DNA from 3 places in the Solibacillus sp. FSL H8-0523 genome. Region 3 is predicted to be linked to each of the others. Evidence: a T-box and tRNA genes for the amino acid it is inferred to sense, from the RefSeq annotation. Region 3 holds a T-box; the other regions hold tRNA genes.

Region 1 (10,540 bases), 1.5 Mb from region 3:
TCCAGAAGGGTCAGTACTGATTACGGTGGGAAACACAAAAGTAATTTGTACAGCGACAATTGAAGATAGAGTACCAGGCTTTTTACGTGGACAAGGCAAAGGCTGGATTACAGCAGAATATTCAATGCTACCACGTGCCACAGAACAACGTACACGCCGCGAATCATCTGCAGGTAAGGTGACAGGCCGCACAATGGAAATCCAACGCTTAATCGGCCGTGCATTACGTGCTGTCGTTAATCTAGAAGCGCTGGGTGAGAAAACGTTATGGATAGACTGTGATGTGATTCAAGCAGACGGAGGCACACGTACAGCGTCAATTACAGGAGCATTCGTTGCTATGACACAAGCAATCGCTAAATTAGGCGTAGAAAAGCCATTCGCGAAGTTTCCTGTAACAGATTACTTAGCTGCAACAAGCGTAGGTAAACTAGCTGAAATTGGTGCAGTACTTGACTTAAACTACATTGAAGATTCATCAGCAGAGGTTGATATGAACGTTATTATGACCGGTGCAGGTCAATTTGTTGAATTACAAGGGACAGGCGAAGAAGCAACTTTCTCAAGAGCGGAATTAAATGACCTGTTAGACTTAGGTGAAGTAGGAATTGCCGAACTAATCAACATTCAAAAAGAGGCACTAGGCGAGCTAGCTGCACTGATTGGAAAGGTGGAAGCGTAATGAAGCAAGTCGTCATTGCCACGAAAAACAAAGGGAAAGCAAAGGACTTCGAAGCATTATTTAATCCATTTGGCTATGAAGTGGTAACAATGTTTGAAGTAGCGCCTGACTTAGAAATTGAAGAAACAGGTACAACGTTTGAAGAAAACGCGATTTTAAAAGCGCAAACGTTAGCGAATTTACTTGGCAAAATTGTGATTGCAGACGATAGTGGCCTAGCAATTGATGCGTTAAATGGTGAGCCAGGTGTGTATTCTGCACGTTACGCAGGCGACCACGACGATGAAGCAAACATGGTCAAAGTGTTAGCAAACATGAAGGATGTACCAGAAGAAGCGCGTACAGCGCGTTTTTGCTGTGCACTAGCGATTGCTGGACCAAATATGGACACAAAAACAGTTTTCGGTACGTGTGAAGGTGTCATTGCCCATGAGAAAAAAGGAAGAAACGGCTTTGGCTATGATCCAATTTTCTACGTGCCTGCATTGCAAAAACATATGGCTGAGCTTACTGCTGAGGAAAAAGGGGCAATCTCACACCGCGGTAATGCGATTCGCAAGCTTGCTCTGCAATTAGCAGAATTACTGAAATAGACGGATTCTGGACAATTATGCATAATAATTGAATTTTATATAAGTTACTGGCAAACTAAGCGTAGATTACTGGAAAAGGATGTGGGGAAAAATGAAACTATTGATACTAAGTGATACCCATGGTGATGAGGAAATCATTGAACGTGTAAAGGGCTACCATCCTGACGCGCACAAGATTATCCACTGTGGTGATAGTGAACTGCCGTATGCCCACCCAGTGATGCAAAACATGGAGCGCGTAAAGGGTAACTGTGACCATGATCCAAACTATTTAGAGGAAATTTTGTTTCAGGTAAATGGTGAGCGTGTGTACGTGACACATGGCCATTTATATGATGTAAAATCTTCTCCGATGAAGCTTGTATATCGTGCAAAGGAACTCGGCGCAAATATCGTCTGCTTTGGGCATTCGCATATTTTAGGCGCGGAATATATTGATGACACGTTTTTTATTAATCCAGGTAGCTTGAAAAAGCCGCGTCAGATTGAAGAGAAATCGTTTGTAACATGTACAATCTCGCCAACCCATTTTACATTAGATTGTTATGACGACAATAATAATTTGATTGAGCAAATGTTTATTGAGCGTTAATGAATAAATAGGGGAACCCTGTTTTCTAGAACGGGGCTCCCTGCTTGTTTTGGAACAAGGGAAGTTTTTGGAAATATTACTTTATTTAAATAATATTTTTTATTAAAAATAGTGTTGACTTCTCTTTCGTTCTATCCTATAATAAAAATTGTCTTTGATACCAATTGGTTGAAAAACATGACTCAGTAGCTCAGCTGGATAGAGCAACGCCCTTCTAAGGCGTCGGTCGGGGGTTCGAATCCCTCCTGGGTCGTAAATAGGTTCATAATTGATGATTTTGAATCGAAGTAAAAACGCTTCAAATCCTTATTTTTATAAGGGTTTGAGCGTTTTTTTATTTGAAATTAAGGTATCAAGTGGATATTGAGATAATTAAATTATGAAACATTGAACTGAGTGGTTTATGGAGGACATAAATAAAAATTGTTAGTAGGTATTCTGTAATTCATTAATAAACTTCGCAAGAGTTTAGAAATTCTTTTAACAAACCCGAACTCCCCCTCATTAGATTTCCATATCGTAATAACCTCTAGTCCCTCTACATATTATGCTACTATCATGCAGGATTTAATAACATTCGCTAATGTTGATTTAATTAAGTCGGTAAAGAAGGTGCATATTGAAAAAGAGTCTACAAATTGCAACTGCGTTTGTTAGTTTAGTGGTCGGTGCAGGCTTTGCTTCAGGTCAAGAAATCATGCAATATTTTACGAGTTATGGTGTTACTAGCATCTTTGGTTGTATTGTAGCCGCGATTATTTTTTCCTTTTTAGGAATGACACTTGCGCAAATGGGCTCTGATTTACAAACGACTTCGCATAAGGAAGGGTTATATTATATTGGGGGTCGTTTTTTCGGACCAGTGCTAGATTTGTTAATTTGTTTCGTTTTATTTGGCATTGCTATTGTCATGTTAGCTGGCGCAGGCTCAGCTTTTAATCAAATGTACATGATTGAGCCATCAGTTGGTAGCATGTTGATGGTGTTGGCCGTCATGTTTACGCTTTTGTGGAATGCGGAAAATATTATCGGAATTCTAGCGACCTTAACGCCATATTTACTAGGTTTTATTTTTATTTTATTAATTTATTCTTTATTTACAATGGATTACTCGATCAGTGAACTAAATGAACTTTCGAAAAGTCAGCCTTCTGCAACCCCTCACTGGCTACTTAGTACGGTATTGTATGTGTCGTTTAATTTTTCCGCGGCGGCAGCGATGTTAATTGTAGTTGGTGGTACTGTAGTGGACAGAAACGTTGCGAAGCGCGGTGGTGCATTAGGAGGTCTCCTACTAGGTTTATTAATTCTTCTAATCAACCTGGCGCTCTTTGCGAAAATGGACGTTGTAAGGGGCGTAGAAATGCCCACGCTTATGTTAGCGCAACAGATTCATCCGGTGATGGGCATCATCATGTCTATTATTTTACTTGCAATGATTTATAGTACGGCTATTGGAACACTTTATATACTAGCTGTGCGTATTGTGACTCCAGAGCGTTTTTCATTTAAAATTATTGTCATGCTGCTCTGTCTAGTAGGATTTGCAATTAGCCTTATAGGTTTTACGACGCTAATTAGTAAAGTGTACGCGGTCATGGGTTATTTAGGAATCTTATTGGTACTAGCGATTCTCTGGTCGTGGTTGCGTAATCCTGGGGGAAGTACAAAAGCTTGATGGTTCCACTATACGAACGAAAAATAATCAACAAGTGCTTGTTCCAAAAATACTTTCGGGACAAGCACTTTTGTTGTGATTGATGGATTTCATTCTGAACCAGCACCTTTAATTTCTCCCCAACCTCCCACGCTCGACAACCTTTAATAACCCATAGAACATACTACAAGTAAAAATAATCACCATCACCCCAGTTGCTGTACGCATAAGGAGTGTATCCTGAGGGAAACCAAATAACAGATAAGCGACACAATAAATCCAAGAAATGATGACGACAAATTTCACGATACTCATATTCAAGCATTCTCCTTTCGAGCGAGTAAAATGGGTATGATAGTATTTCCCGCAAGAATAACAACTAAAAACATGTTTTAACGCTTCTTCTTACTTTTTGAGTTCCCCCCCAACACATGATATTTTCATAACGTAAAAGTTTACAAATTAGGTATAAAGTGAATAGGTAAGAGGAGCAAATTTCAGAGTGGGAGGGGTTTTAGGTGTCGTGTACTTTATGATTCGCTACTCGAACGGATTAGGATTCATGTTTTCGGTATTGGTTTTTCTAACAACCTTTATTATTGAATATTTTGGCTCAGCATACGAAATTTTATTCGGTGCCTATACATATATGAATCAATTTGCGCCGAAAGTTTTTGGTGTACCGATTGCAATTGGCTTTGCATGGGTGATGGTTATTGCTACAGGACATGCCATTCTTTCAAAACTAGCGATACAGAATCCGCTACAGCGTAGACAGGTGGGTCTCATTACCGGATTTCCGCGTTTTTATTATACGAATTGGCTCGATCCTTTAGTCATTCCAATGATGCATTTTTTTGTGAATTTTCATTTACCTATTTATTTGGCGAGTCAGACAACCTGGCCAGCTGCTACTGCCGCGAACGGTGCGTTTTTACTGTTTGACAAGGAAACATACGAAAAAATCGAAGGCCATACGAGCTTGCAACATTCTTTATTAGAAGATGTAGAAATTACACGTGCGGTGAAGCGCCAAATTAGGCTATTCCATTGTGAATGCGGTTGTATTTAGCTGTTTTTATGCCGTTTGTTTTATCTTGCCGCTTGTCCTCGTTATTTATGGTGTCCTTAGCGGGCAATGACTTTAAACGTTGCCATACGTACTAAGCGTAATGAGGGGCGTGAGTATTCTTGAAACATATTGGCGTTATTGGGGCTGGGTTAGGAGGCTTAGCGGCTAAAGCGGTTAATTAACACATGAACGAAGGACTGCACGAAAAGTATTCACTTTTCGCGCAGTCCCTTTTTAACGTATTTATTCGGCCACTGGGTTAAATGTGCGGGTAGCTAGTTCGGCATCAAGCATGAACAAAGCGTTTGAGTCATTTTGAATGCGGCTAATTTTGGCGATGAGTGTGTTGAATGTTGATTCCTCTTCTACCTGTTCATCAATAAACCATTTTAAGAAGGCGTTCGTTGCGTGCTCGCGTTCATCTAATGCGATATCAACTAAGTTATAGATACGACGTGTTACTTCTTTTTCGTGGCTTAGTGCCTGTTCAAATGCATCTAAAATTGATTTGAATTCATTGCCAGGGTTGTCGAAGCCATCAATTGTTGCGCGGTAGCCCATGTCGCTTAAAAAATGATAAAATTTCATCGCATGGAAGCGCTCTTCTTCGGCTTGAATTAAAAAGAAATTCGCAAAACCATCGTATGATTTATCAGAACAATAGGCAGCCATCGCTAAGTAAGCATGTGCTGAATAAAATTCGTAATTTAACTGATCATTGAGTGCAGCGTGTAGTTTGTCTGAAAGCATGAAAATTCCTCCTTGAGCAATCGTCGGTTAACGATTTCCTTGGCTTGATTGTAAAATAAAGCCAAGGAATTAGCAAGGAAATTGGGTGCCCTTACCCGATATACACGCTTTCGCAAGTTCCTGGTGCAGGTTCGTAAAAACAGTGCTCTTTAAATTGTCCAGTAAATGGTTGGCCGTACCACGTTGGTGGGCACGCACCGGATGGATTAAAGTACCATAGGGCGTATTTAGCGGGATGTTGGCGCCAAAAATCTAATGTTTGGCGCGCAAGTCTGCGTTCAGTATCACGCGCTCGCTGGTAAAACATATTGCCTTTTTGTACGGCTTCAAAAGAGTAGTTATTGCCTTGTACTTGAAAAATCACATCTTCAATTGAACGCACATCACGAAAATCACTACAATCCGCAATAGCGCGGTTAACGATGACATTTCCGACATAGAGCATGCCTTGTTTGCCTTCACCTTCTGCTTCAGCACGCATCATACGTGCCATTAAATCGACATCTGCCTCGCGATATTTTACTCTTGGCATGTTTTCACCTCATGCTTATAGTATGAAAAAATGAAAAAATGATGTCCGATTTGTACAGGATTTTGCGGTATATTATGACCCTTTATAAGCAATACTATCAAGAGCAGAATGGTAACTTTAGGAGGGAATTGTTTGACGGGCGCACAAAATACACTCGCAATATTTGCCTTAGGTGGCATTAATGAAATCGGAAAAAATATGTATGTCATTCAATATGCAGATGAAATCTTACTTGTTGATTGCGGGGTGAAATTTGCGGACAAAAGCTTGTTGGGGATAGATTTAATCATTCCTGACTTAACGTACCTTGAGGACAATCGCGAAAAAATCAAAGGTTGTCTTGTGACGCATGGTCATGAGGATCATATTGGTGGGATTCCGTATCTTTTGAAAAAATGTAATATCCCGATTTTCGCCACTCGTTTTACGCTCGGTTTAATTGAGCTAAAATTAAAGGAACATAAGCTACTGCGTGACGCACAATTGACGGAAATTACAGCAGACTCACATTTACAATTTGAAAAAATGGCAGTGACGTTTTTTAAAACAAGTCATAGTATCCCGGATTGTTTAGGGCTCGTTTTCGAAACTCCAGAAGGAAATGTCGTGCATACGGGTGATTTTAAATTCGACTTAACCCCTGTCAATGGTCAAACTTCGGAGATTCATAAGATGGCGAACATTGGGCAAAAAGGGGTGCTTTGTTTAATTTCAGAAAGTACGAATGCGGAAAGGCCAGGTTCCACACCATCGGAAAAATTGGTCGCCAATCAGTTAGAGCAACAATTTTTAAGGGCGACGGGTAAAATCTTTATTTCTACGTTTGCTTCGAATGTCAATCGGATTCAACAGATTATCGATGCCGCTGACAAAACAAACCGCAAGCTGTTGTTTTTAGGACGGAGTATGAAAAGTGTAACGGCCGTTGCAAAGAAGCTAGGTTATTTGACGATTCCAACTTGGATGTTAATTGATGTAGAAGATGTAGAAAAATTGCCATCAGAGCGTGTGGTCATTGTTTGCACCGGTAGTCAGGGTGAGCCGTTAGCAGCGCTGTCTCGTTTATCGACAGGTAGTAATCGAGATATTAAAGTCGAGCAAGGCGATACGGTTATTTTTGCAGCGTCACCGATTCCAGGGAATGAAAAGGATGTTTCAAAAATCGTCGATAACTTATTCCAGCTTGGCGCAGAGGTTGTATACGGCAATTCGAGTGTTACCGGTTTACATGTATCCGGTCATGGCTACCAAGAGGATTTGAAATTAATGCTAACGTTGATGCAACCGAAATACTTTATACCGGTTCACGGTGAGTACCGTATGCTACATATCCATCGCTTACTCGCAGAAGCTGTTGGTGTGAAAAAAGGGCGCACATTTATTTTAAAAAATGGGGATGTGGTCGATATATTCGGCACGGTAGCAAGGCAAACAAGAACGGTACCTGCTGGAGACTCGTATGTAGACGGCGTTGGTGCGGGTGAAGTAGGCGACATCGTGCTACGTGATCGGAAACGTTTGGCAGAAGATGGGATGCTCGTGATTGTCGTAACGATTAGTAAAGTGGATGGCTCGGTTATTAGAGATCCCGATACCATTTCAAGAGGATTTGTTTATGCGAGGGATTCGGAAGGGCTAATTCATGATATTAACGAACTAGCGAAAACGGCCGTGCTGAAATTTAACGAAGCAAACCCTTTTGCAATGAAAAGGGCCATTAAAAAGGTAGTCGATCAATATATTTATACGTTGACGAAAAAGAGTCCGATGATTTTACCAATTGTCATTGAAATCTAGTGTAGTAACTGATGGGGAAACGTCGGGTATTATTAAAGTTAAGCCAAGTAAGCCAACGAAACCTGGAAAACCAAATAATAATGGAAAGCCAGGGAAGAACTAAAATGAGCTAAGTATCGATTTCCTCTATTTATTTAGGGGGAATCGATGCTTTTTTACATAGCACATCTTTCGCAGGTGTTGAATAAAATAGAAGTATCTTGGCTTTTATAGATAGGAGTATTCGTGCGATGAAAACTTGGGGAGCATTATTGCTTATTTGTTTGCTTTTATTTATAAGTGGTTGTCAAGAACAATCCATACACACAGAACCACACGATACTCATACTGTCGAAATAGATCTAATACGAACGACTGCAACAGATGAGTCACAACAAAGTGCTAAGCCAGCAGTGATTACGTTAGTTGATCCACGAACACTAGAAACGGTTCAAACTATTATGCCAAAAGAGTTAGGCTATGAAGCGGACGAGGCATTGTACGAAACCGAGTTAAAAAAAATGGCAAAGGATTTAGCAAGGGGAACAGAAACCTCAACGGGATACGATCAAACAATGGAGTTAGACCGTCTAGCGGAAAATGGTCAAATAATAAAGGGCAATCCCGGTGTCATCTTAAAAGAAAGTGAATTAGTAGACAGCATCATGAAGGCTTCTGAAAATGGTGGTGAAGTACATTTGCCGTTATATGAAATGGCCAGTCATTACCAAGAAGAAGAAATATCTACTTTGAGTGAGGTCGCTCTTGCGTCCTATACGACCTACTTTCAAGCGTCAGAACAAGGGAGAAGTAAAAATATCGAGCTCTCCGCACATGCGCTAAATAACATTATCGTAGGAGTAGGCGATTATTTTTCATTTAACACGATGGTCGGAGAAAGAACGGAAGAAAAAGGCTATCAATCGGCATATGAAATTGTTAATAAACAATTGGTTCTAGGAATTGGCGGTGGGATTTGTCAAACGTCGTCCACCTTATTTAATGCAGTTGACCAAATGGCGGTGCGGATAACAGAGCGTCACCACCATTCATTAAGCATTGGCTATGTGCCTGCAGGTAGAGACGCAACGGTATCGTATGGAACGTTAGATTTTAAATTTCAAAATACGAGTGGTGTCCCTTACTTAATCAAAACGTTTTATGAATCAGGTGCGCTTACAATTGAAATCCGCACGGCAAGTCATTATAAAGTGATGCTAGAAAATGCTTAAAGGTAGATAGAAATGGTCGTAATCCATTCAAAAAAATTCACTTTAATGATTTCTTTCATTTCGCCCATACTACAAATGAAGGGAAGTGAAGAGCGATGCTGACCACGAAACAATTAGCAAAATTAAAAAAGCAGCTTATTGAACAAAAACAAGAATTAAACCTAACAACGGTTGAAAGGGGAAATGAAGTAACAACACGTGATAGCTTACGTGATGCCACGGATGAGCTGTCGACGCTCGATAATCATCCAGCCGATTTAGGAACGGAGTTATACGACCGTGAAAAAGATTTCGCCTTACTTGTTCATAGTGAGGACTTGTTAAAGCAAGTAAATGAAGCATTAGACAAAATAGAAGCCGGTACTTACGGAGTTTGTGCAAAATGTCAGGAAATGATTCCATATGACCGCTTACGGGCAATTCCCTATACGGCATTTTGCATTGAACATACCGAAACAAACGCAGTTGCTTCAGACCGTCCGATTGAAGAATCCGTAATTTTGCCACCAGTGGATAATTCCTTTTCGAATCGAGAAGCAGACGACGAATTGCAAGATGATGAAGATTCATTCCAAGTGGTTGCTCAGTATGGCAACTCAGATACGCCGTCCGATTTTGAAGGAGATTTTGAAAAGTACAATAGTTTATACGATGAAACCGGAGAAGACCGGTATGCAGCGTTAGAAGTTTTACATCTTTCGAAAGATGACCAAATAGAAGGTCAAATTTCACAAGCCTACGCGGATGAAGCACGAAAGCATGATTATTTGGAGGAGTAATGGTCGGGGCGTATTTGCCTCGGCTTTTTCAATTTTTTATTGAAACGTGCCATTTACTCTTTGCATATAATAGAGTGACAAAAGGAGTGAGTGAATGCCTGCCATTACGGGCGAACAATATATAAAGCGAATCAATCAGCTAGGGACAGAGGTGTGGATTGATGGGCATCGTATACATGGGGAATTATCAGAGCACCGTGCGCTCAAAGGGATTATGCATAGCCAGGCTGCACTTTATACGATGCAGCAGGATGAAAAGCTGAAAGATGTCATGACATTTCAATCGCCTACTACAAATGATTTAGTTGGGACTTCATTTTTACAGCCTAAAACAAAGGCAGATTTAATCAAGCGTCGGCAAATGGTGCAGCATTTTGCCGAGTACCATCATGGGTTAATGGGACGAAGCCCAGATTATATGAATACTGTCATTACGGCATTCGCTTGTTCGACCGATTACTTCCAAGGCAAGGAAAATTGCTTCCCACAGCATTTACAGGCCTACTATGAATATGCACGCGAAAATGATTTATCAATCACGCATACATTCATTGATCCACAGGTGAATCGTTCAAAATTGTATATTGAATTTGATGAAAAAGCGGTGGCTGCGACAATTATCAAGCAAAATGATGAGGGAATTATTGTTGACGGGGCAAAGCTGCTGGCAACACAGGGTGGCATCACCGATGAAATTTTTGTCATGTCGTCAAGTGGTGACGGCGATCGGAATCGTGCGTTTGCTTTTGCTATTCCAAGTAATACGCGCGGCTTGAAGTTTGTATGCCGTGAATCATTTGTACTTGGAGACGATGCCTATAATTACCCTTTAAGTTCAAAGTTTGATGAAATCGACGCGCTCGTTATTTTTGATC
Region 2 (10,540 bases), 1.9 Mb from region 3:
CCGATTAATAAACCTTTCCCACGAATATCCCCTACGTACGGATGATTACTTAATTGTTCTGTTAAAGTGTGCATGAGTACTTCTCCAAGCTGCGCAGATTGCTCAAATAAGTTTTCGCGTTCCATCACTTCAATATTTTTTAAAGCGACCGCGCAAGCAACTGGTGACCCACCGAATGTATTGACATGACGGAAAAACTCATAGTCCCCACCATCCATAAATTGTTCATAAATTTCTCGACGGATTGCCGTTGCCGACAATGGCATGTAGGCACTCGTCAGTCCCTTCGCCATCGTCACAATATCAGGCTTAATTCCATAGTTTTGGAACCCAAATGCTTTTCCTGTTCGCCCAAAGCCACATATAACCTCATCAACAATTAATAATGCCCCGTGTTTTTCACATACTTCTTTAACACCCTTTAAATAGGCATCATTCGGTACAAGAACGCCACCACCCGTAATAATAGGCTCCATAATAACTGCGGCAATCGTTTCTGACATTTCCCAAGTCATCACTTGATCAAGGTTTTTCACACTAGGTAGCGACGTAACATCCCCATTTTGCACTTCTTCTGGATGACGATATTGATCAGGTGGTGCTACATGTAAAAAGCCCGGAGCAAGTGGCTCGTATTTATATTTACGCTGCGCTTGGCCCGTTGCTGCTAAAGCACCCATCGTATTCCCGTGATACGCACGGTAACGCGAGACAATTTTATAGCGGTTGGTTTCCCCTTTTTGTTGATGGTATTGACGCACTACTTTAAACGCGACTTCATTTGCTTCCGAACCACTATTTGAATAAAAAACGACATATTCATCCCCAAGCAATTCGCTAATTTTTTGGCTTAATAAAATCGCCGGTGTGTGTCCATTTGTTAGCGGTGTATATGAATTTTTTAGCATCTGCTCATAAGCAACTTCAGCAATTTCCTTTCGACCATACCCAATATTGGTACACCAAAGTCCCGCCATCGCATCTAAATATTTATTGCCATCAATATCCGTCAACCAAGCCCCTTCTGCTCGTTCAACAATAAATGTAGCATCCGGGTTATAAGGCTTCATCGAATGCCATACATGCTTTTCGTCATTTGCCTTCCAGTTGTACTCTACGTATTGGCTCATGTACTTCCCTCCTAAGTTTCGAACTTATCTATATTTTCGCTTATTAGAAGTATTAGAGCACTATACATTGTGTAAAATGATTTTTTACATGTATTTCACATTAAGGCAACTTTTCTTCCCTCATATAATTATGCTTTGTCATCAATAACATGATTTCTAAACATAATCGATTTTCATAATTCATAAAATTATCGCCAATGATATGTTCAATTTTCTCAAGACGATGATAAAGCGTTTGACGAACGATAAACAATTTTTCCGCTGTTTCCTTTTTTAATCCATTGCATTGAAAATAAATATCCAATGTTTGAATTAAGTTGGTATTGTGCTTGCTATCATACTGACTTAGCTTTTCAATCTTTTCCTTTGCGGCTTGCATCAAGCTATTGTTATTTTGTAACACCTTCACCATGTGATAAAGGATTAATTCATCATAAAAATAAGAGAGCTCCATATTTTTCATGCGGATTTGTAATGATTCCTGAGCAGTTTGATAACTCTCTTTTAATTCATTATAGTGATAGACATATTTCCCAACAGCAATGAGCGTATCCAGTCGATATTGATTAATAATTTCATTCATCGCGCGCTTCATTCGTTCTTTATACGTATCTGCCTGTGCTAGATCGTTTAAGATGAATATTAAATATTGGGACTGTTCTATAATAAATGTATAAAAACCCTCTTTTTGCAATGCTTGGCGAAGATTGATTTTATAATTGGTTAAATCGTTTTTAATATTTTTTCTTTTCAGCTGATGAATCATTACCATCCAGCCATTTTGTTTTAATTTTTGGTCGATTTCTTCAATAAAATAAAGCATTTCCTCATCGCTAATTTCATCTTCCAGCCATTTTTCAAAAAATTTACGGTTTTCACTTTCAAGCTTTTCTTCAATATATAAATCTCTTAATACAAATTGAGACAACGTAACGACTGTGCGGTCTAAAATTAATAAATCCAATTCGGTAATTTCTTTTTTCTCAGAATATATATGTACCGTTCCATATACTTGATCAAATAGGTTCATTACATTGCTCGCTTTATACTTACTGCCTAAGTTCATGATGTAATTTTTATAATTTTCAATCTTTTTATCAGGGATTGCTAGGCTTGTTCCTTTGTTCACTTCAAAATAAATATTTACGTTTAAATACTTTTGCATATACTGCAAGATCTTTACTTTGTCATTCACTTTTAAAACATAGTTATTTATTTTTTGCGAGTAATCTTCTAGCTGCCTTAAAACATCATACTGTTGATGAATAATCTCTGTATGCAAGTCTTGTGTAATGCCAATAAACGGTACAACTTCTTGGAAAACTATAAGTGGAAAATCCAAGCTATCCGCTAAAATGATGACACTTTCCGGGATGACTTCGATATACATGCCTAATTCAATACATAGTCCAGCTACATCTAAATCACTAAGCTGTTGGACAAATTGTAAAAAGCCTTGTTCATTGTCCTTTAAAATAACTCCCGTAGTAAGGATGAGTTCATTTCCCTTTATTAGCTGTTTCACATCGATAACTTCTAATATATGAATCCACTTTATGCCATGGTTTAAGCCTGTTTTACCTGCAACTACTTTTGCAGATTCAAAGTGTTTCCGATTTAAAACTTCTTTTACAGTGATCATAAGCAATTCCTCCTACAATTAACAAACTGTCTATACAATTATTGTAACATTTTACAATAAGTATATATAAATATGTTATATGTCAGTGCTAAAGTATATATATTATGGATTTAAAGGAGGACGCACAATGTTAAAAACAAATCGTGAACGTCTTAAACAAACTATTGAGTTATTTAGTCAAATTGGCGCAACTGAAAATAACGGTGTTACGCGTCTAAGTCTTTCAAGCGAAGATATTGTTGCGCGCAACAAATTGAAAGAAATTTGTGAACAGCTTGGTATGACTGTAACCGTCGATGATATGGGCACAATGTATGCAACACTCCCTGGCAAATCCGATTATTTACCAATTGTGATGGGCTCACATTTAGATTCAGTTATTAAAGGAGGACGCTTCGATGGCGTTCTAGGAGTTTTAACAGCTTTGGAAGCCGTACAAACCATTCTTGATGAAAAGATAGAACTAAATCACCCCTTAACAATAGTAAACTTCACAAACGAAGAGGGTGCACGTTTTGAACCATCTCTAATGGCTTCGGGCGTTCTTTCAGGAAAATTTGAAAAGGAAAAGATGCTTGCTTCTACTGATCCAGAAGGTGTGACATTTGAACAAGCCTTGAAACAAAGTGGTTATGAAGGGGATATTGCACATCGTTTAACGGATGCACATGCCTATTTAGAGCTTCATATTGAGCAAGGTCCCGTACTTGAACACTATAAAAAAGACATTGGTGTAGTGGAAGGTGTTCTAGGCATGGTATGTTATGATATCTCATTAACTGGCGAATCGAATCATGCTGGTACGACCCCTATTTCTATGCGTAAAGATAGTATGTTTGCCGCGATGCATATTATTTCAATCTTGCAAAACAAATTAAAACAACTTCCAGATGACCTGGTATATACGATTGGACGTATTAATGCCTATCCAAATATTCATACAGTCATTCCAAATAACGTGACATTCTCATTAGAATCCCGCCATCAAGACCCTGCAGTTATTCAGCAAGTGGAACAAATTATTTTTGATTTACCAAAAGAAATCGAAAATTGCCAGCTTAGCTATACGAAACTATGGAGTCGAGATACCGTGTATTTCGCATCTGAGGTAGTGAATGTAGTCGCAGCAAGTACTGACGAATTAGGTTATTCAAGCCATTCAATGTTTAGTGGTGCTGGTCATGATGCACAATTTATCGCCGGGTATATTCCTTCCACAATGATTTTTGTACCAAGTGCTAAGGGCTATAGTCATCGGGAAGATGAATATACTACCTTTGAAGAATGCTCAAAAGGTGCTGATGTACTCGTAAATGCGGTAGTAAAAGTTGCTAATCTTAAAATTCCATCTAGGAAAACAACTGTATAGGCGGTTATTAAACATTAGAGTTATGTTGAAAATCAATGGTTAATCGACAGGCCGTGCCCGCGGAAAGCGTACCCGTAACGGAAACCAATTTTTTCTGGCATGAAAAAATACAAATTTTCTCCATGGAGAAAATTTGTATTTTTGTTTTGTCCCAGCCTCAAGCTTTTTTGATCAAGTTAGTCGATTTTTTGACCTGTAATTTCTTCTAATTTTCCGTTGTCTTTAATTTTTTGTAAACCTTCATTTAAAAGGTCTAGTAATTCTTTATTGCCCTTTTTCACCATGAAGCCGTAGTATTCCTTTTCAAACTCACTAGATTCGATTGCTTTTAAACCTGATTTTGGATTGTTCTTTAAGTATTCTAATACAACGGCATTATCGCCAATTGCCGCAGCAGCTGTTCCATTAATTACTTCTTGGAAGGCGATTGGTTGGTTTTCATAAGCTAAAATTTTTGAACTTCCCACACCTTGTAATTTTTTCGCTGCTTCGTGACCTGTTGTATTAATTTGTACAGCGATTTTTTTATCTTCAATTTCTGCAAGTGTTGCAATTGGTGAATCTTCTTTTACAACGATCATTAGCGTCGCTTCGTAGTATGGATTTGTGAAGTCATACGTTTGTTTACGCTCATCTGTAATTGTAATACCTGATGCCCCTAAATCTAGTTCTTTATTTGTTACTTGTTGGAATACTGGCTCCCAACCTACATTTTTAAATTCAACCTCTGCCTCGATTTCAGCACCGATTGCATTCATCACATCTACATCAATTCCGATGATTTCACCTTTGTCATTCATTGACTCAAACGGTGCAAATGTCGCTTCTGTACCAACTAATAATTTCGAATAGCCTTTGTCGCCCTCTGTTCCTGACGAGCTATCTTCTGAGCCACATGCTGCAAGTACGATCGAAAATGCTAATAACAGCATCATCATAAAGCCTGTTTTCTTGTTAAACATTGAAAATCCCCCTGTAAATTCGCTTTTTTCATAATTATACACCTAAACTAATATTCATTCAATATACATTATTTAATTTTTCAAAAAATTTGACCTTTAAAAATCTCGCCGCAAACTCTATTAATATTTATACAATACATATTATGGGATTTATTTTCAAGAGGCGTTTTTGTTTGATTACTGTATTTATTATCCAAATCTTTAAGATTCTCCTTCTAAATTTTAAAGAATTTACGTTTTCTAATATAATTTCACTTAATTTATTGGTGGGCAATCCAGACTCAAATGCCCTTTAATTTGAATCTGGATTTGCGACGAAAGAGCAGCGACAGGAGTAGGTCTTTTGGATGGTGAAAAATTCACTATTTCTTAATTGAATCTACCTAAATCACCATTAATTAGTCATTTTGTTAAAGAACACACTTTATGCGGAAGTAGAGTGGCGCGGAGTGAAGGCGGCAGACTCCTGCGGGAACAGCGCGCGCGGAAAATCCATTTTTTTTGCCACCGTAAGAGGCACAAAAAATTAGTTGAAGCCGTGCCCGCGGAAAGCGTCCGCCGTAACGTAGCAGAACGGTCCCAATAAAAAACACCAAATCGCACTTAACTCGTGCGATTTGGTGCCTATTCTCATATATATGTCATAAAGAAAGAGCAAGTATTTATAATACTTGCCCTAAAAATGCCTTCGTACGCTCGTTTTGTGGATTACCGAAGATTTGATCGGGTGGTCCTTGTTCGACGATATAACCGCCATCCATGAACAGTACACGATCACTCACTTCACGCGCAAAGCCCATTTCATGTGTTACAACGAACATGGTCATGCCCTCTTTTGCGAGGTTCTTCATTACTTCAAGCACTTCTTTTACCATTTCTGGGTCTAGTGCTGACGTTGGTTCATCAAACAGCATAATTTTTGGCTTCATCGCAAGTGCACGCGCAATCGCCACACGCTGCTGCTGACCGCCTGATAGCTGCTGCGGATAGCTATCTGCCTTTTCGCGTAGACCTACCTTTGCTAGTAGCTCTACCGCTAATTTTTCAGCGTCTGCTTTGTTCATCTTACGAACTTGCATAGGCGCCATCGTCACGTTATCAAGCACCGACATATGCGGAAATAGGTTAAATTGTTGGAAAACCATCCCTACTTCCGTGCGGATTTCGTTAATATTCGTTTTTGGATCATTAATTTTTACACCATCAATATAAATCGCGCCGTCTGTTACTTCTTCTAATAAGTTCAAGCAGCGAAGGAATGTACTTTTCCCTGAACCAGATGGCCCAATGACACACACTACTTCTTTTTCCGCGATTTCATAATCAATGCCCTTTAATACCTCGAGCTTGCCAAAATGCTTGTGTAAGTTTTCTACTTTAATCATTTATGCGCGCTCCTTTTTCTTACGTGGGTTGTAGTTGATGTCCACACGCTTTTCGATAAACGCAATTAGCTTCGTTACCGCATACGTTAATACCAAGTATAAGAACGCAGCGAATAAGTATGGCTCCCAGAAACGCTGATACGTTCCGGCTACGACTTTACTTACATATAAAATTTCTGCTCCGGCAATAACCGTTACAAGTGAAGAATCCTTTAATAATGCGATAAATTCGTTCCCTAAAGGTGGAATCATGCGGCGGAATGCTTGCGGTAAAATGACTTTACGCATCGCCTGTGCACGCGTTAAACCAAGTGAACGCGCTGCCTCCATTTGACCTTTGTCGATTGACTGAATCCCTGCACGGAAGATCTCTGCGTTATATGCTGCACTATTTAATACAAGCGCCATAATCCCCGATACCCACCAGCCTAAACCTTGACCAAAAATCGTTGGAATGACCGCTAAGTGAATTAATAACAGCTGTACTAATAATGGCGTGCCGCGGAATACATCCACATACAATTTCACAGGCCAATAAATCCATTTTTTGTTTGATACTTGACCTAATCCTAAAAATAGACCGAAAATAACACCACCAAGATAACCACATGCGGTTAAAACAATGGTTGCCCAAAGCCCTTTGGCATATAGCTCACGGTAGTTCCAGATTATATCCCAACGGAAAAAATCAAAAAATTCCATCTGAAACCCTCCCATTCATTGTTTTACTCGAAATCCGTACCTGTAATTTCTGCTAACTTACCGTTGTCTTTAATCTTTTGTAAGCCTTCATTTAAAATCTCTAATAACTCTTTGTTGCCTTTTTTCACCATGAAGCCGAAATAATCTATTTCAAACGAATCATCTTCAATTGATGTTAAGCCTGAATCTGGATTATTTTTTAAGTAATCTAATACAACCGCATTGTCACCAATTGCTGCATCTGCTGAACCGTTAATAACTTCTTGTAAAGCAACTGCAAAGTTTTCATAGGCTAAAATTTTAGAACTTGCGACACCTTGTAATTCTTGTGCAGCAATATGTCCAGTTGTATTAATTTGTGCTGAGATTTTTTTATCTTTTAAATCGTCGTAAGAAGCAATACTAGAGCCTTCCTTTGTTACGATTAATAACGTTGCTTCATAGTATGGATCTGTGAAATCATAGCTTTGTTTACGCTCATCTGTAATCGTAATCGCCGCTGCGCCTAAATCTAATTCACCTGTTGTCACTTGGCTAAATGTTGATTCCCAGCCTGTGTTCTTAATTTCTGTTTCAATACCCATTTCTTCACCGATTGCCGCTAAAATTTCCGCATCTAAGCCGACAACATTCCCTTTATCATCTAAATATTCAAAAGGTGCGTACGTTGCCTCTGTTCCCGCTACGATTTTTGTATATTCTTTCGCACCCGATGATTCCTCGTCAGAACCACACGCTGCTAAAATCATTGAAGCAACCGCAATTGGTGCTACCCATTTAAAAAGTTTTTTTGTATTCATTATGAATATCCTCCTGGATGTAATATTTTTTAAGTAACTAATGACATGTTCAATTATATTAATTTCACAATTAATATACAACATTTAATTTTTAAAAAATTGATTATTATTACATAAAGATGAATTTTTATAACAAATACGATAAGTTTTTTGCATAAAATTCAATAATTATTCATATGCCTATCATTACAATCAAATAAGCTAGTTCATTTCCCAATTCCATTTCAACATATGCTTGGCGTGATTACCAAAACCTTGTCACACATTAATACCCCGGAAAAAAAGTCTACAAAAAAGACTATTTCAAAGTAGTTACTCTGAAATAGTCTTTTTCATTTAGCATATTTAACTTCTTTATTTCTTGGAGTGAGAACGAAAGAAGGGTAAAAAGAAACGGTACAGTGAATCTTTTTACCCTACATAAAATTCATTCTCCGTTATAAAATAAGCCCTCTACGCTTACTTTTAAACAGATATAAAAAAATAGATTAAAGCAGTAAAATGGTGCCCACGAATGGACCTGATGATAAACGTGCATTTGGTTTTTAATTGCGCACAAATAAAAGCAATCATCCTAAATGCGACATTTACTAATGTACTCATTTTCTACATAATTATCAAGCTTTATTTAATAAAAAAATAGATTTTCATTAATTTTTTTTAAGTTTAATTTATTTACGAACGGGAAACCTAATAGTGTTAAAAATTACCTTAACAAATTTTAGTACATAGGAGGAGAAATTGTCGAAGTAGATGGCTAAAAACGCCCTCGGAGGGAATCGAACCCCCAGCCTCAGAACCGGAATCTGAAGTGTTATCCATTACACCACGAGGACATGGTTAAATTTATTCAGCTTTATCATTATACAAAGTACATCGGTTCATTTCAAGAACAAAAGACGGACTTTATATTTGACCAAAACTGACTAATGCGTGTATGATAGGTTTACAGCTGAAATACTTTCCAATTTTCAGCAAAGGTATACGAAAATAGGCTTTAACAAAGGGAGGATTTTTTCAATGAACTTAATTCCTACAGTTATTGAACAAACAAACCGCGGCGAACGTGCATATGATATTTATTCACGTTTATTAAAAGACCGTATCATTTTATTAGGGAGCGCAATCGACGATAACGTTGCTAACTCAATTGTAGCACAATTGTTATTCTTAGAAGCGGAAGATCCAGATAAAGATATCTTCCTATACATCAACTCTCCAGGTGGTTCAATCACTTCTGGTATGGCGATTTACGATACAATGAACTTCATCAAACCTGACGTATCAACGATTTGTATCGGTATGGCAGCTTCTATGGGCGCATTCTTATTATCTGCTGGTGCAAAAGGTAAGCGTGTAGCTTTACCAAACGCCGAAGTAATGATTCACCAACCACTGGGCGGTGCACAAGGGCAAGCGACGGAAATTGAAATCGCTGCAAGACGTATTTTACACTTACGTGAAAAATTAAACCGCATCATGGCTGAAAACAGTGGTCAACCATATGAAACATTAGCGCGCGACACAGAACGCGATAATTTCATGACAGCTGAACAAGCTAAAGAATACGGTCTAATCGACAAAATCTACGATCGTAACCCTAAAAAATAATAATTAAAAGCGGCAGAATTTCTTCTGCCGCTTTTTTTTGACGAAAGGCGCAGAAGGTCCGAAAAGTGTTACTTTTGCGGACAGTGCTTCGTTCGTGTATTAATCAACCGCTTTAGTGTGGTGCTTCTGCGGTAGTCGGAAGTAAGAACGAATGCTAAGAACGTCACATCCTGTGACAACGCATTCATCACCAGCATCGTCATGGCCACTATCCTCGGCGCAAAAAGGGCTTGACCAGAATGCTTTCTGGACAAGCCCTTTTGTTTACGCTTTCAAAATTAGTCTGCGTTTTCGATTAGTACTTGTAATGCCTGAATCGCTTTTTCTTCGTCATGTCCATCTGCACTTAACGTCACCGTTGTACCCTTTGCTACCGCTAAGCTCATAATGCCCATAATTGATTTTGCATTTACTTTTTTTGTACCTTTTTCTAAAAAGACATCTGCTTTATAACGATTCGCTTCTTGGACGAATAGTGCAGCTTGTCTTGCTTGTAAACCTGATTTTAGCTTGACCTCTACTTGTTTTTCGATCATCTTGAAATACTCCCTTTCACAACCGTACATCGCCTTATTTATTTCATCTTATCGAAATTATCGGAAAAGAACAACAATAGAATGCAATATTTCAAAAAACAACGTCTTTAAATCTGCTCTCCGCGGCGAAGTGCATCGGCGATTTCATCGATTTTACGTAAACGATGATTCACACCGGACTTACTCACAACACCTGTTGAAACCATTTCTCCTAGTTCTTTTAACGTCACATCTCGGTACTCCACACGTAAGCGTGCAATTTCTCTCAATTTTTCTGGTAGCTGATCTAAGCCGATTGCATTATCGATAAAACGAATATTCTCGACTTGACGTAGTGCCGCGCCAATCGTTTTGTTTAAATTGGCTGTTTCACAATTGACAATTCGGTTCACACTGTTACGCA
Region 3 (10,540 bases):
ATCACAGTGTAAAAGATGAAAGTAAAAATAAAGTAAACAGGCAGGAAAATGTATGTAATTTTTACTTGAAAGGTAACTATGGGAGGAGAAAATTGTTAAAATTGAAATAGAAAAGAGGGAGGGAATCACATGACAGATGATGCAAAAATTTTAGTAGTGGATGATGAAGTAGGCATTTTAAAAATGATTGAAATTACATTGCAAAAAGAGCATTTTATACATATTACAACAGTGACAACGAAAGCGGCAGCACTGCAAGCTATAGCAGAAAAAAATTTCGATATTATTTTACTGGATGTCATGCTACCAGATGGGGATGGCTTTACATTATGTTCAGCTATTCGTCAGCAAACGACAGCACCCATTTTATTTATTAGTGCACGCTCTAGTGATTTTGATAAATTAACAGGGCTAAGTGTAGGTGGCGATGATTATATTACAAAGCCTTTTAATCCACTTGAAGTTGTCGCAAGAATACGAGCGATTTTGCGCCGTCAGCGTGAGTACGAAAAAAAGACAGTACCATTTGAAACGGAAAACTATGTATTTAACACGTTTACTTATTCACCAAATCAGGCTTTATTAACTGTACATGGGAAAGTAGTTCAAGCTACTGCAAAAGAGTTAGAGTTACTACAATTTTTTTGCGATAATCCACTGCGCGTGTTTACAGCCTCACAACTATACGAGCGGGTATGGGGAGAAGATGTATTTGGGGAAGAAAAAACCGTCACAATTCACATTGCGAAACTTCGTAAAAAGTTAGGTGATGATACAAGAAATCCAAGTATTATCGTGAATTTGAGAGGTATTGGCTATAAATTTATTCCTCCAACAGGCGATGAGTTATGAAAATCCAGCAACGCTTTATTTTACATTTACTACTAGGTCTTGTAGCATGGCTAACGCTTGTAGCATTGACAGTGCCTGTCGTAATGGAAGGAATTTTACCTAAACTAGGATTTGGTGATGAAAAATACGAATGGATGATTCTGGTTGTCGTTGGACTTGATACAGTCCTATGCTTCATCTGGTTTGGCTGGTATGTTGGTAGCCCTATATTACTTATTATGAAATGGATTAACCAACTAGCAAATGAGGACTTTTCTCCACTTATTGATTATGGAAAAATATATAAGCGCAATGGAAAATTAAAAATGCGCTTTCGCTTATATCAAGAAGTAATCACGCAACTTGATGATATGCGAGCACAATTGGAGAAAGCAGGGGTAGAGCGCATTCAACTAGAGAAAGCAAAACGAGATTGGATTGCTGGGATCTCTCATGATTTGAAAACGCCATTAACATATATCAAAGGATATTCTACATTGTTACTAAATCCTAATTATCATTGGTCACAAGAAGAGCAACGTAGCTTTATCCAAGAAATTGATGACAAAGGAACACATATGGAGCACCTTGTACAAGACATAAATTTAGCAATACGCTTTGATGGTTCACATTCTGTACCGATTCATAAAACAAGGCAAAACATTATCCTATTTGTGCAACAAATTCTTGCAGATGTAAGCAATGATTTACGTGCACAAAAGCACCAGTTTGAATTGCAAACGGAAACCAAGGATTTTATGATGGAGTATGATCCGAATCTATTAAAACGAGCTTTTCAAAACATTTATATGAACGCAGCAATCCATAATGAAGCAGCAGTTCTCGTTACAACTACAGTGGAGAAACAACAAGATGTGTTAATTATTCATATCCAAGATAATGGGATAGGTATGACAGAGGAAACACAAAAAAATCTATTTCACCGCTATTACCGCGGTACGACGACTGAACAAAAATCTGAAGGAACTGGCTTAGGTATGGCGATTGTGAAAAGTTTAATTGAAGCACATGGAGGTAGTATCACAGTAGAGAGTGAATTACAGCGAGGGACTAAATTCACAATATTATTACCTTTTGAAAAACAGGATTGAGTGTAAGTCTAGCATTTAATAATTCAAAGTCGTTAATATACCAGTTGTGTAGCCGTTGCATCCTTCACCAAATAAGAAAAATTTCCAATAATTGTTGACTCATCTGCCATTCCATGTATATAATCAATTTCAAATTTACAAAAAATCAGTGAAGAAGACAGTAGCTTATCGGAATTTGGCAAAGCGAGTTAGGGATGGTGGGAGCCTAATGCAAAACAGATAAGTGAAACGCACTTTGGAGATGCAACCTGAATCGAGTAGGGAAGGCCGGGGAGACACCTCGTTAACAATGGAAAGCGGTCACAGTATTGTGGCAACTAGAGTGGTACCACGGGAATCGATAGCTCTCGTCTCTTTTATTAGAGACGGGGGCTTTTTTCTATTATTGGGAGGGAAACAAACATGATTGAAACAGTCGCAAATATTATTGGAAGTACACTTGAAGGGGAATTAACAACGTCAGAAATAGCGAGTTTGCTTGAAAAACCGAAGCATCAGCATTTAGGGGATCTCGCATTCCCATGCTTTACACTCGCAAAAAAATTTAGACAAGCACCACAGCAAATTGCACAATCCATTGCGGAGAAAATCAATCATCCATTCATCGAGGATGTTCAAGTAGTAGGTGCCTATATTAATTTCTTTGTCAATCAGGTCGTTGTCACGCAGCAGGTTTTGACGGACATTGTAGGTAAAGGCGACAACTATGCGCAACTAGAAAAAAACGGTCAGCGTGTTGTCATTGATTTTTCATCACCAAATATTGCGAAGCCGTTTTCGATGGGGCATTTGCGTTCAACGGTGATCGGTAATGCGCTCGCGAATATTGCACAAAAGAACGGTTATACGACAATTCGTGTCAATCATTTAGGCGATTGGGGAACACAGTTTGGTAAGCTGATTGTCGCTTACCACATGTGGGGTTCAAAAGAAGCGATTGACAAAGCACCGATTCAAGAGCTGTTAAAATTATATGTAAAGTTTCATGACGAAGCAGAACAAAATGAAACACTGAATGCAGATGCACGTGCGGCCTTTAAAGCATTGGAGGATGAAGACGCTGAAGCATTAGCGCTATGGGAATGGTTCAAAAATGCATCGCTTGAAGAGTTCAAAGGAATTTATGAACAGCTTGGTATTACGTTTGATTCGTTTGAAGGTGAGGCTTTCTATAATGACAAAATGCAAGCGGTGGTGGATGAGCTAATTACGAAACAGTTATTGACTGTGTCAGACGGGGCGAATGTGGTGGAGCTAGAACATATGCCACCATGTCTAATCACGAAGCAGGACGGGGCAACACTATATGCGACACGTGATTTAGCGGCTGCCTTTTATCGCCAGCATCACTATACGCCTGAAAAAATCTTCTATGTTGTTGGCAATGAGCAAAGCCTGCATTTCAAGCAAGTGTTTAACGTGATCGACAAGATGGGCTATCCTTGGGCAAAAGACTTACAGCACATCCCGTTTGGCATGATACTAAAGGATGGTAAGAAAATGTCTACGCGTAAAGGTAGAGTAATTTTATTAAAAGATGTGCTCGACGAGGCAATTCAAACGGCGAAACAAAATATTCTAGACAAAAATCCAGCGTTGCCAAATCTTGAAGAAGTCGCACAGCAAGTCGGTGTTGGCGCGGTTATTTTTAATGATTTGAAAAATTTCCGTTTGAATGATATTGAATTTTCGTTAGAACAAATGATGAATTTTGAAGGTGAAACAGGTCCCTATGTGCAATATACAGTTGCACGTATTTCGTCACTGTTGGAAAAAGCTGCATTCACGCCAACTAATGTGGTATTAAAGGAACTAGAGGAGCAGGCTTGGTCAACGATTGTTTGCTTGCAGGACTACCCAAAGGCCCTACAGGAGGCTTATGAACAAGCAGATCCATCGATTGTTGCAAAGTATGTACTGCAGCTTGCGAGAGCGTTTAATAAATATTACGGGAACACAAAAATTTTAGTAGAGGATGCGGCAAGGGAGAGTCGTTTGGTATTGTGCTATAGTGTTACGACTGTGTTGAAGGACGGGCTAAAGTTGTTAGGATTGCAGGCGCCTAGGAATATGTAGTTGTATTAGTTTAAAGGGAGCACTTCTCAAGAAGGAGAAGTGCTATTTGTTAATTCCCTTCAATCTCGGTTAGGTTTAATCATAATCTCGAATAATCAAATCAGAGGAAATCGGCTTAAGCCCAAGCTCTCTAGCCCAAATGGATAATTGTCCAATATGATGAATTTCATGCGTTATCATATGGGCTAGGATCTTTTTTTGAGTAAAGTGTAAAATCGTACCATCACGTCGTTTGACTTCAATTATATTATTTTCATATTGTGAAGGTAATTGTTCAATAAAGGATTCAGTATGAAATTTTACAAAATCAGAGTATGTGCATATCTCACTTAAGGCGTTAATAGCCGTTCGATTTTCAAAAATGATCGGTTTTTCAACGAGTGAATTTAACCAAAGCAATTCACAGTCAACGATATGTATCAAAGTTTCTCGTATGCTTTTCATTCCGCCAATACGCTCTTTATGAAATTCTTCTTCAGATATCGTTTGACACCAATTTAGCCAATCTTCACGCACCTGCCAATTATAAAGAAATAAAGATAACATGTTGCACCTCGTTTTATTAAAATAAAATAGAATAGTAAGAAAATTATAGCTAATTGGAGGGTTCATGTGAAGCACAAGATAATATTCTTTGACGTAGATGGAACGATTACAAATTATAAGGACGGGACCATTCCCAAAAGTACAAAAACGGCGATTAAACAGCTATTAAACAATGGTTTTCAAGTGGTAGCAGCGACTGGAAGGCCACTATCAATGTGTGAAGAAATCGCCAAACTGGGTGTTGAAACATTTATTACAGCTAATGGTGCCTACGTTACACACCGGGGGACATGCATTCATAAAATTGTATTACCTCGTGAAACGGTTCAATCGTTTAGCACTTTTGCATTACAACAACAAAATGCCCTTACTTTTTATTCGGAAAGCTTACATATGAATGAGGTACAAAAGCCTAAGGTATTGCAGGCATTATATGAAACATTGCGTTTAGAGGAATTTCCGCCAATCAACAAGGAACTAGATCGTAACGAGACCTATTTGCTCTGTTTGTTTGCTGATGATGTGGAAATTGAAAAATACAATGCCGAATTTCCTACAATCCAGTTTAAACGCTGGCATCCGTATATTGTGAATGTACTCGAAGAAGAGGTTTCAAAGTCCGTGGCAATAAAAAAAGTGCTCGATTATTTTGGATTGACTAAGGAAGAGGCAATCGCTTTTGGTGATGGAGAAAATGATATTGATATGCTGGAACTTGTCGATATCGGAATTGCGATGGGCAATGCAAGTGAAGCATTAAAATCAATCGCTCATTATGTGACGAAAGATTCAAGTGAGGATGGTATTGCATTGGCGTTAAAGAAGTATGAATTTATTTGAGTTTTAAATCGATTTGTATAAGGTTCGAGGCACGTTGCAGGCAGCTTTTGTATTAGGAATGATTATTGGGCTTTTTTGTCGAACCAGATTCTAATGAGCTAATAGATATTGTATACATTATGTAAGGAGATGATTTTTTTGGTTAGCTTGTTGGAAAACACCTTTCAAATATCAGCGATAATCCTTTTCTTGTGTGCAATCTATTATTATAGACACTTTAAAATAACTAAGAAAAAACGAACACTAACCGCATTTGAATTTTCAATCTACATTCTAACTAAAATTGCGTTATATCTTTTTGCAGCTAGTTATATGCTTTTATTATTAAACGGTAATTTTAGTAGATAATATGTAACGGTTGTTTGAATGGCGTGCCTAGGCGCCTAGGAATATGGAGTTGTATACATGAATGGAGATAGCACTTCGAAATAGGATGAAGTGCTATTTAATTTTGTTTAACTAACACGTGCATCGTTTGAGCCGCATTTATTTTTCCAGCTCATCAATCCGCTTCTGTAATTGCGCCACTTGTTTTTCGAGCGCAGTAATTTGCAGCTGCTCGTTGCTATGTTTCTTGGCATTTTTCTTATAGGTCATATAAAAGATGATAGCTAACGCAACTGGAATAACGACAAATAAGCCCGCTATAATCAGTGTGGCGAAAAGATCGCCTAAATTAACCTGTGTAGCACCTGAAGACATCGTTTGTTCCTCCGTTTCAATGAGCGTGCGAACTTGCTCTAATCTATTTTTTCTGAATATACTAATAGTATGGGGGATTCACACTCATTTTTCTAGCGTCTTTTCACGTAAATTTAGAAAGGTAGATGACATGAACAGTACAACATATTTAGCAAGTAATTTTCCAGTGGATTATGATCTGGATGCGATTACTCGGGTTTTTGAGCAATGAATCCACCTGTAAATCAAAATACTTCCTAAATTTTTGTAACGAATTGTTTACATAAGAGTCTAATGAGTAGGAGGTGTTTGGATGAAAGCTATGAAAAGTCTCGTCTTGATGATCATGTGCTCGATGCTGTTAGCTTCGTGCAATAGGATCAATCCCCTTAACGATTGTCCGCCGAATACAATTATTGAATGGGTGGATCTACTCATGATTGGTGATATAAAGTACGAACATCATTTTCCAGAACCAGCGCACGAAAATATGCCGATAACGATTGAAAAGGGCAAAGAGCTTGGGAAAGTGACCTACAGAATGGCCGACAGTGCATGCTCTAACCACAAGATGCAAAATGGTCATGCAGCATTTTTAACTGAAGGCACAAGCATTTATGAAATCAAAGGCTATCCGAGCGCGTTGATGGTAGTGGCAGATGATGTTGTCTATGTAGCGAGCGAAAATAAACAGGCAAAAACGGCTGGAGACCTGTACCCGATCGATCAGTTGGTAAAGAATATTCATATTGAAAGTACCGAAGATGGAACGCGTATGCATACATTTTCACAGGCCTCAGTGGATCAATTTATCGCCGCATTTACTAAACTGAAATTACAGGATGTACAGTCATTAAATAAAGCAGGTAAGCTCGACGGTACGCGTATATTTTTAGACATTGAACTAAATAACGGTGTGTCGTTTAGACAACTGTATTGGATGGATTCGAATGTATTCCATGACGGCGCTATAGGAAACGATGAAATCAAGGCCATTATTAACGATGAGTTATTCCAAATGAAAAAATGATGAACCCACGATTCATAACACATTTTGGTTAACATTTTCTTTCATGTTAATTGTGTGGAGCATTGTGGTTTCGTCGTTGTTGGATGGGGAATATGAATTTTTGGACCAGGTTGAATCTATAAGATGAATAGCACCATAAATCTAATAGTTGAAGGGACTTATTTATTTGGACAAATATAATCACTTGATTCATCAAATTCAAAGGGGTTACCAAAAACATATTAAAACAAGACCCTATATCGTTGCGCTAGATGGGCTATCGGGAGCTGGAAAAACGACACTTGTAAAACATCTGAATGACAATCTTAATAATATCGTAATCATTCATATTGATGATCATATTGTTGAAAGATCCAAACGGTATAATACAGGACACGAAGAATGGTTTGAATACTATCAATTGCAGTGGGATGTCCAATTTTTAAAAGAACAGTTATATCAAAAATTACAACAAAATGCATCACTTTTAAATTTGCCCTTTTATCAAAAAGAACAGGATACACATATCAATAAAACAGTACACGTATCAACAAACAACATCGTAATTATCGAAGGTATCTTTCTTTTACGGGACGAATGGCGAAATTTTTATGATTACATTATTTTCTTAGATTGTCCAAAAGAACTAAGATATGAACGTGTACTTCAACGTGATACATATATTGGGGATGTAGAAGCAAGGTTTGAGAAATATAACAATAGATATTGGGTGGCAGAAGAATACTATTTGAAAATGCAACAACCCTATGAACTTGCTCATACGATTCAATATTCTAAAAAATAATAAAATGGAAGTAAGTTTTGACTGAGTGCGCCCTGGATAAAAATATCGATTTCATAGTTCATAAAAACCTCCTAAAAGGTGAAAATATAAATTTTTTAATTCACTTTTTTTTCCTCTTTTATTATTTTAAGCTAATAATACCGAACTTGAAAATCAAGCATAGAAGGGTGTCATCTAATGGAAAATATAATTGAAAAAGCGTCAATTATAGCTAAAGAGGCTGTCATTGAAGCGGGTAATTTAGCAAAAAGTAAATTTGGACAAACGTACGAAGTTGATTATAAAGGTGTTAACGAAGATTTGGTTACAGAAATAGATATAATGGCTGAGGCAATAATCGTGAGTGCTATTAATAAACATTTTCCTACACATAAAATTCAAAGCGAAGAAATGGGGGCCAATGGTAAAGATAGTGATTGGCTTTGGCAAATAGATCCACTAGATGGAACAAATAATTTTGCAATAGGGCTCCCTGTTTTTTCTTCTTCAATAGTATTGCTACATAAAAATATTCCGGTATTGGCGGTTATTTATGAGCCAATGATTAATAGACTCTTTTTCTCTACTCTAAATGGAGGCACCTATTGTAATGACAAATCTATAAAGATGAAAGACAATGAGAAATCTAAAAAATTGAGCGTTGGATGGATTCAAGGTCATGAAGTTCAAAACGATAAAAAAGCATTAAATTTGAGACAATATATAGACTTAAATTGCAAGCGGATGATACGACTTTGGGCACCAACAATACAATGGTGTATGTTAGCTAACGGAGATTTAGATGGGATTATTTTATACAATTCACCTGGAGAGGATTTATTACCAGGAATCCTTATGGTAAAGGAAGCTGGAGGAATAGTAATTGATTACGAGGGAAATGATGCTACTGGTTTAGAGGAATTCCCATATTTAATTGCTTGTCATCCAAATAAGAAAGAAATTTTGATGGATTTAGTTAATGAAGGATAAAAAAAAGAATCGATCGGCGGGTGGAATTAGTCTGAATGCTAATTTAATGATGATGAGTACGAATGCAATAACCGCAGCGTCCTTTACATTTTTCATTGACGTGCCTCTCTTCGTATGAAATTTCCTCACTAAAGAATCGGAATATCCATTTTCCAAATAGTAATCTACTATATTAAAGTATAGAGCCCACCAGCAATGTGACAAAGCTAGTGGGTTTATTGTATAACGATTATTTCACGTATTCTTCTCGTAAAATGGAACAATGAACGGTATCTGTTAACACACCATTCACCATTCTATTTTTTCGGAGCACACCGTCGCGTTGCATACCCGCACGTGTTAATAATTTCCCTGATGCCTCGTTGCGAACATCGAATTCTGCATAAGCTCTAGCTAGCTGAACCTTGTTAAAAATAATGTCTAAAACTAAATCGATAGCCTCTGACATATAGCCATTTCCCCAATATTCTCGCGTTAACGTGTAACCTAACTCTGCGTTTTGATCGTATTCCTTTATACGGAACTCGAAAGTACCAATCATTTTCTTCGTATCATTTAATTCCACTGCATATTTGCAATATGGTTCTTGTAAATAATAATTCGTCAGTAATCTTTCTGTTTGGTCAATATCTTTATGTGCGGCATAAAGATAACGTGTCGCTTCCTCATCTGCTGTGAATTCAAATAAATCTTTTAAATCCTCCATTCTAAATGGGCGTAATGTAATTCTTTTGCCATGTAGCGTTCTATATTGTTCGGGAATATTTGCTGTATCATCCATTGTCTAAGTCATTCTCCATTTCTAGATTGTTTTAATTGTGGAATAATATTAATATTCCTAATTTTAGCATAATGTTTTTTCGCCGTCCGAAAAATTTTATATATTTTAGAAATGAAGAGGGTTCATAAATGGTATTAAAATTAATGTATCATCTATATCACTATTTCAAAATAAAGGAAAACAAAGCGTGCAAGACGAATAAGAAATAACATGAGTACCAATGTTTATTCGATTCGGAGGAGAAGAAACATGAGCTATATTGAAAATCTACGAAAAGTTGTTGGTAACGAACCATTAATTTTAGTCGGCGTTGCGGTTGCAGTCATAAACGACAACGGCCAAATTCTATTACAAAAACGTCAGGACGGGATTTGGGGTGTTCCGGGTGGCTTTATGGAACTAGGGGAATCGACAGAAGAAGCCGGTAGAAGAGAAGTGTTAGAAGAAACCGGACTTGAAATTGGAAAGCTTGATTTAGTCGGTGTGTTTTCAGGCAAGCAGCATTTTGTGAGGCTACCAAACGGTGATGAATTTTATCCTGTGACTGTTGCTTATATGGCAAAAGATATTATAGGTGGTGTCCTTCAAGCAGACGGCCAAGAAACGACGGAAGCCAAGTTTTTTAACTTGAATGAATTACCGGAACAACTAAATCCTTTGATTAAAAACATAGTTCAACAATATGCGCCGACGATTTAAATGTAACGGATTGGAGGTATGTGATGATTCATTTTGACGAATACGGGGACCGTAATAACCCGACGATTTTGTTACTGCACGGAGCAACGGCTGTCGATACGTTTACGCAGCAATATCAAGCCTTACATAACTATCATCTTATTGTGCCACATTTGTATGGCGCGGGTGAATCTGTCACAATTTCATACGAG

What was found. The T-box of region 3 lies ahead of argS (arginine--tRNA ligase). A T-box ahead of a tRNA ligase gene usually reads a tRNA of that ligase, here a tRNA-Arg.
Region 1: it encodes a tRNA-Arg, which carries the amino acid that the T-box ahead of argS (arginine--tRNA ligase) is inferred to sense. The anticodon was not compared.
Region 2: it encodes a tRNA-Arg, which carries the amino acid that the T-box ahead of argS (arginine--tRNA ligase) is inferred to sense. The anticodon was not compared.

Annotation. Positions count from the first base shown of each region.
Region 1 covers NZ_CP150291.1:2,993,984-3,004,523, reverse strand. The annotation lists gene rph (ribonuclease PH) at 1-682, shown strand, start outside; gene NSQ62_RS15015 (XTP/dITP diphosphatase) at 682-1,275, shown strand; gene NSQ62_RS15010 (metallophosphoesterase) at 1,367-1,867, shown strand; tRNA gene NSQ62_RS15005 (tRNA-Arg) at 2,047-2,120, shown strand; gene NSQ62_RS15000 (hypothetical protein) at 2,487-3,545, shown strand; gene NSQ62_RS14995 (hypothetical protein) at 3,654-3,839, opposite strand; gene NSQ62_RS14990 (carotenoid biosynthesis protein) at 4,027-4,596, shown strand; gene NSQ62_RS14985 (ferritin) at 4,840-5,346, opposite strand; gene NSQ62_RS14980 (cell wall hydrolase) at 5,438-5,878, opposite strand; gene NSQ62_RS14975 (ribonuclease J) at 6,011-7,675, shown strand; gene NSQ62_RS14970 (VanW family protein) at 7,906-8,886, shown strand; gene NSQ62_RS14965 (TraR/DksA C4-type zinc finger protein) at 8,982-9,665, shown strand; gene hpaB (4-hydroxyphenylacetate 3-monooxygenase, oxygenase component) at 9,760-10,540, shown strand, end outside.
Region 2 covers NZ_CP150291.1:3,453,350-3,463,889, forward strand. The annotation lists gene NSQ62_RS17280 (aspartate aminotransferase family protein) at 1-1,130, opposite strand, end outside; gene NSQ62_RS17285 (PucR family transcriptional regulator ligand-binding domain-containing protein) at 1,231-2,772, opposite strand; gene NSQ62_RS17290 (Zn-dependent hydrolase) at 2,900-4,141, shown strand; gene NSQ62_RS17295 (basic amino acid ABC transporter substrate-binding protein) at 4,318-5,103, opposite strand; gene NSQ62_RS17300 (amino acid ABC transporter ATP-binding protein) at 5,766-6,488, opposite strand; gene NSQ62_RS17305 (amino acid ABC transporter permease) at 6,489-7,190, opposite strand; gene NSQ62_RS17310 (basic amino acid ABC transporter substrate-binding protein) at 7,214-7,990, opposite strand; tRNA gene NSQ62_RS17315 (tRNA-Arg) at 8,755-8,826, opposite strand; gene clpP (ATP-dependent Clp endopeptidase proteolytic subunit ClpP) at 9,011-9,601, shown strand; gene NSQ62_RS17325 (HPr family phosphocarrier protein) at 9,880-10,137, opposite strand; gene whiA (DNA-binding protein WhiA) at 10,245-10,540, opposite strand, start outside.
Region 3 covers NZ_CP150291.1:1,525,966-1,536,505, forward strand. The annotation lists gene NSQ62_RS07360 (response regulator transcription factor) at 130-852, shown strand; gene NSQ62_RS07365 (HAMP domain-containing sensor histidine kinase) at 849-1,943, shown strand; T-box leader at 2,083-2,301, shown strand; gene argS (arginine--tRNA ligase) at 2,346-4,019, shown strand; gene NSQ62_RS07375 (DinB family protein) at 4,095-4,565, opposite strand; gene NSQ62_RS07380 (Cof-type HAD-IIB family hydrolase) at 4,632-5,405, shown strand; gene NSQ62_RS07385 (hypothetical protein) at 5,892-6,107, opposite strand; gene NSQ62_RS07390 (hypothetical protein) at 6,400-7,116, shown strand; gene NSQ62_RS07395 (kinase) at 7,283-7,900, shown strand; gene NSQ62_RS07400 (inositol monophosphatase family protein) at 8,078-8,869, shown strand; gene NSQ62_RS07405 (GNAT family N-acetyltransferase) at 9,099-9,650, opposite strand; gene NSQ62_RS07410 (NUDIX hydrolase) at 9,900-10,349, shown strand; gene NSQ62_RS07415 (alpha/beta hydrolase) at 10,373-10,540, shown strand, end outside.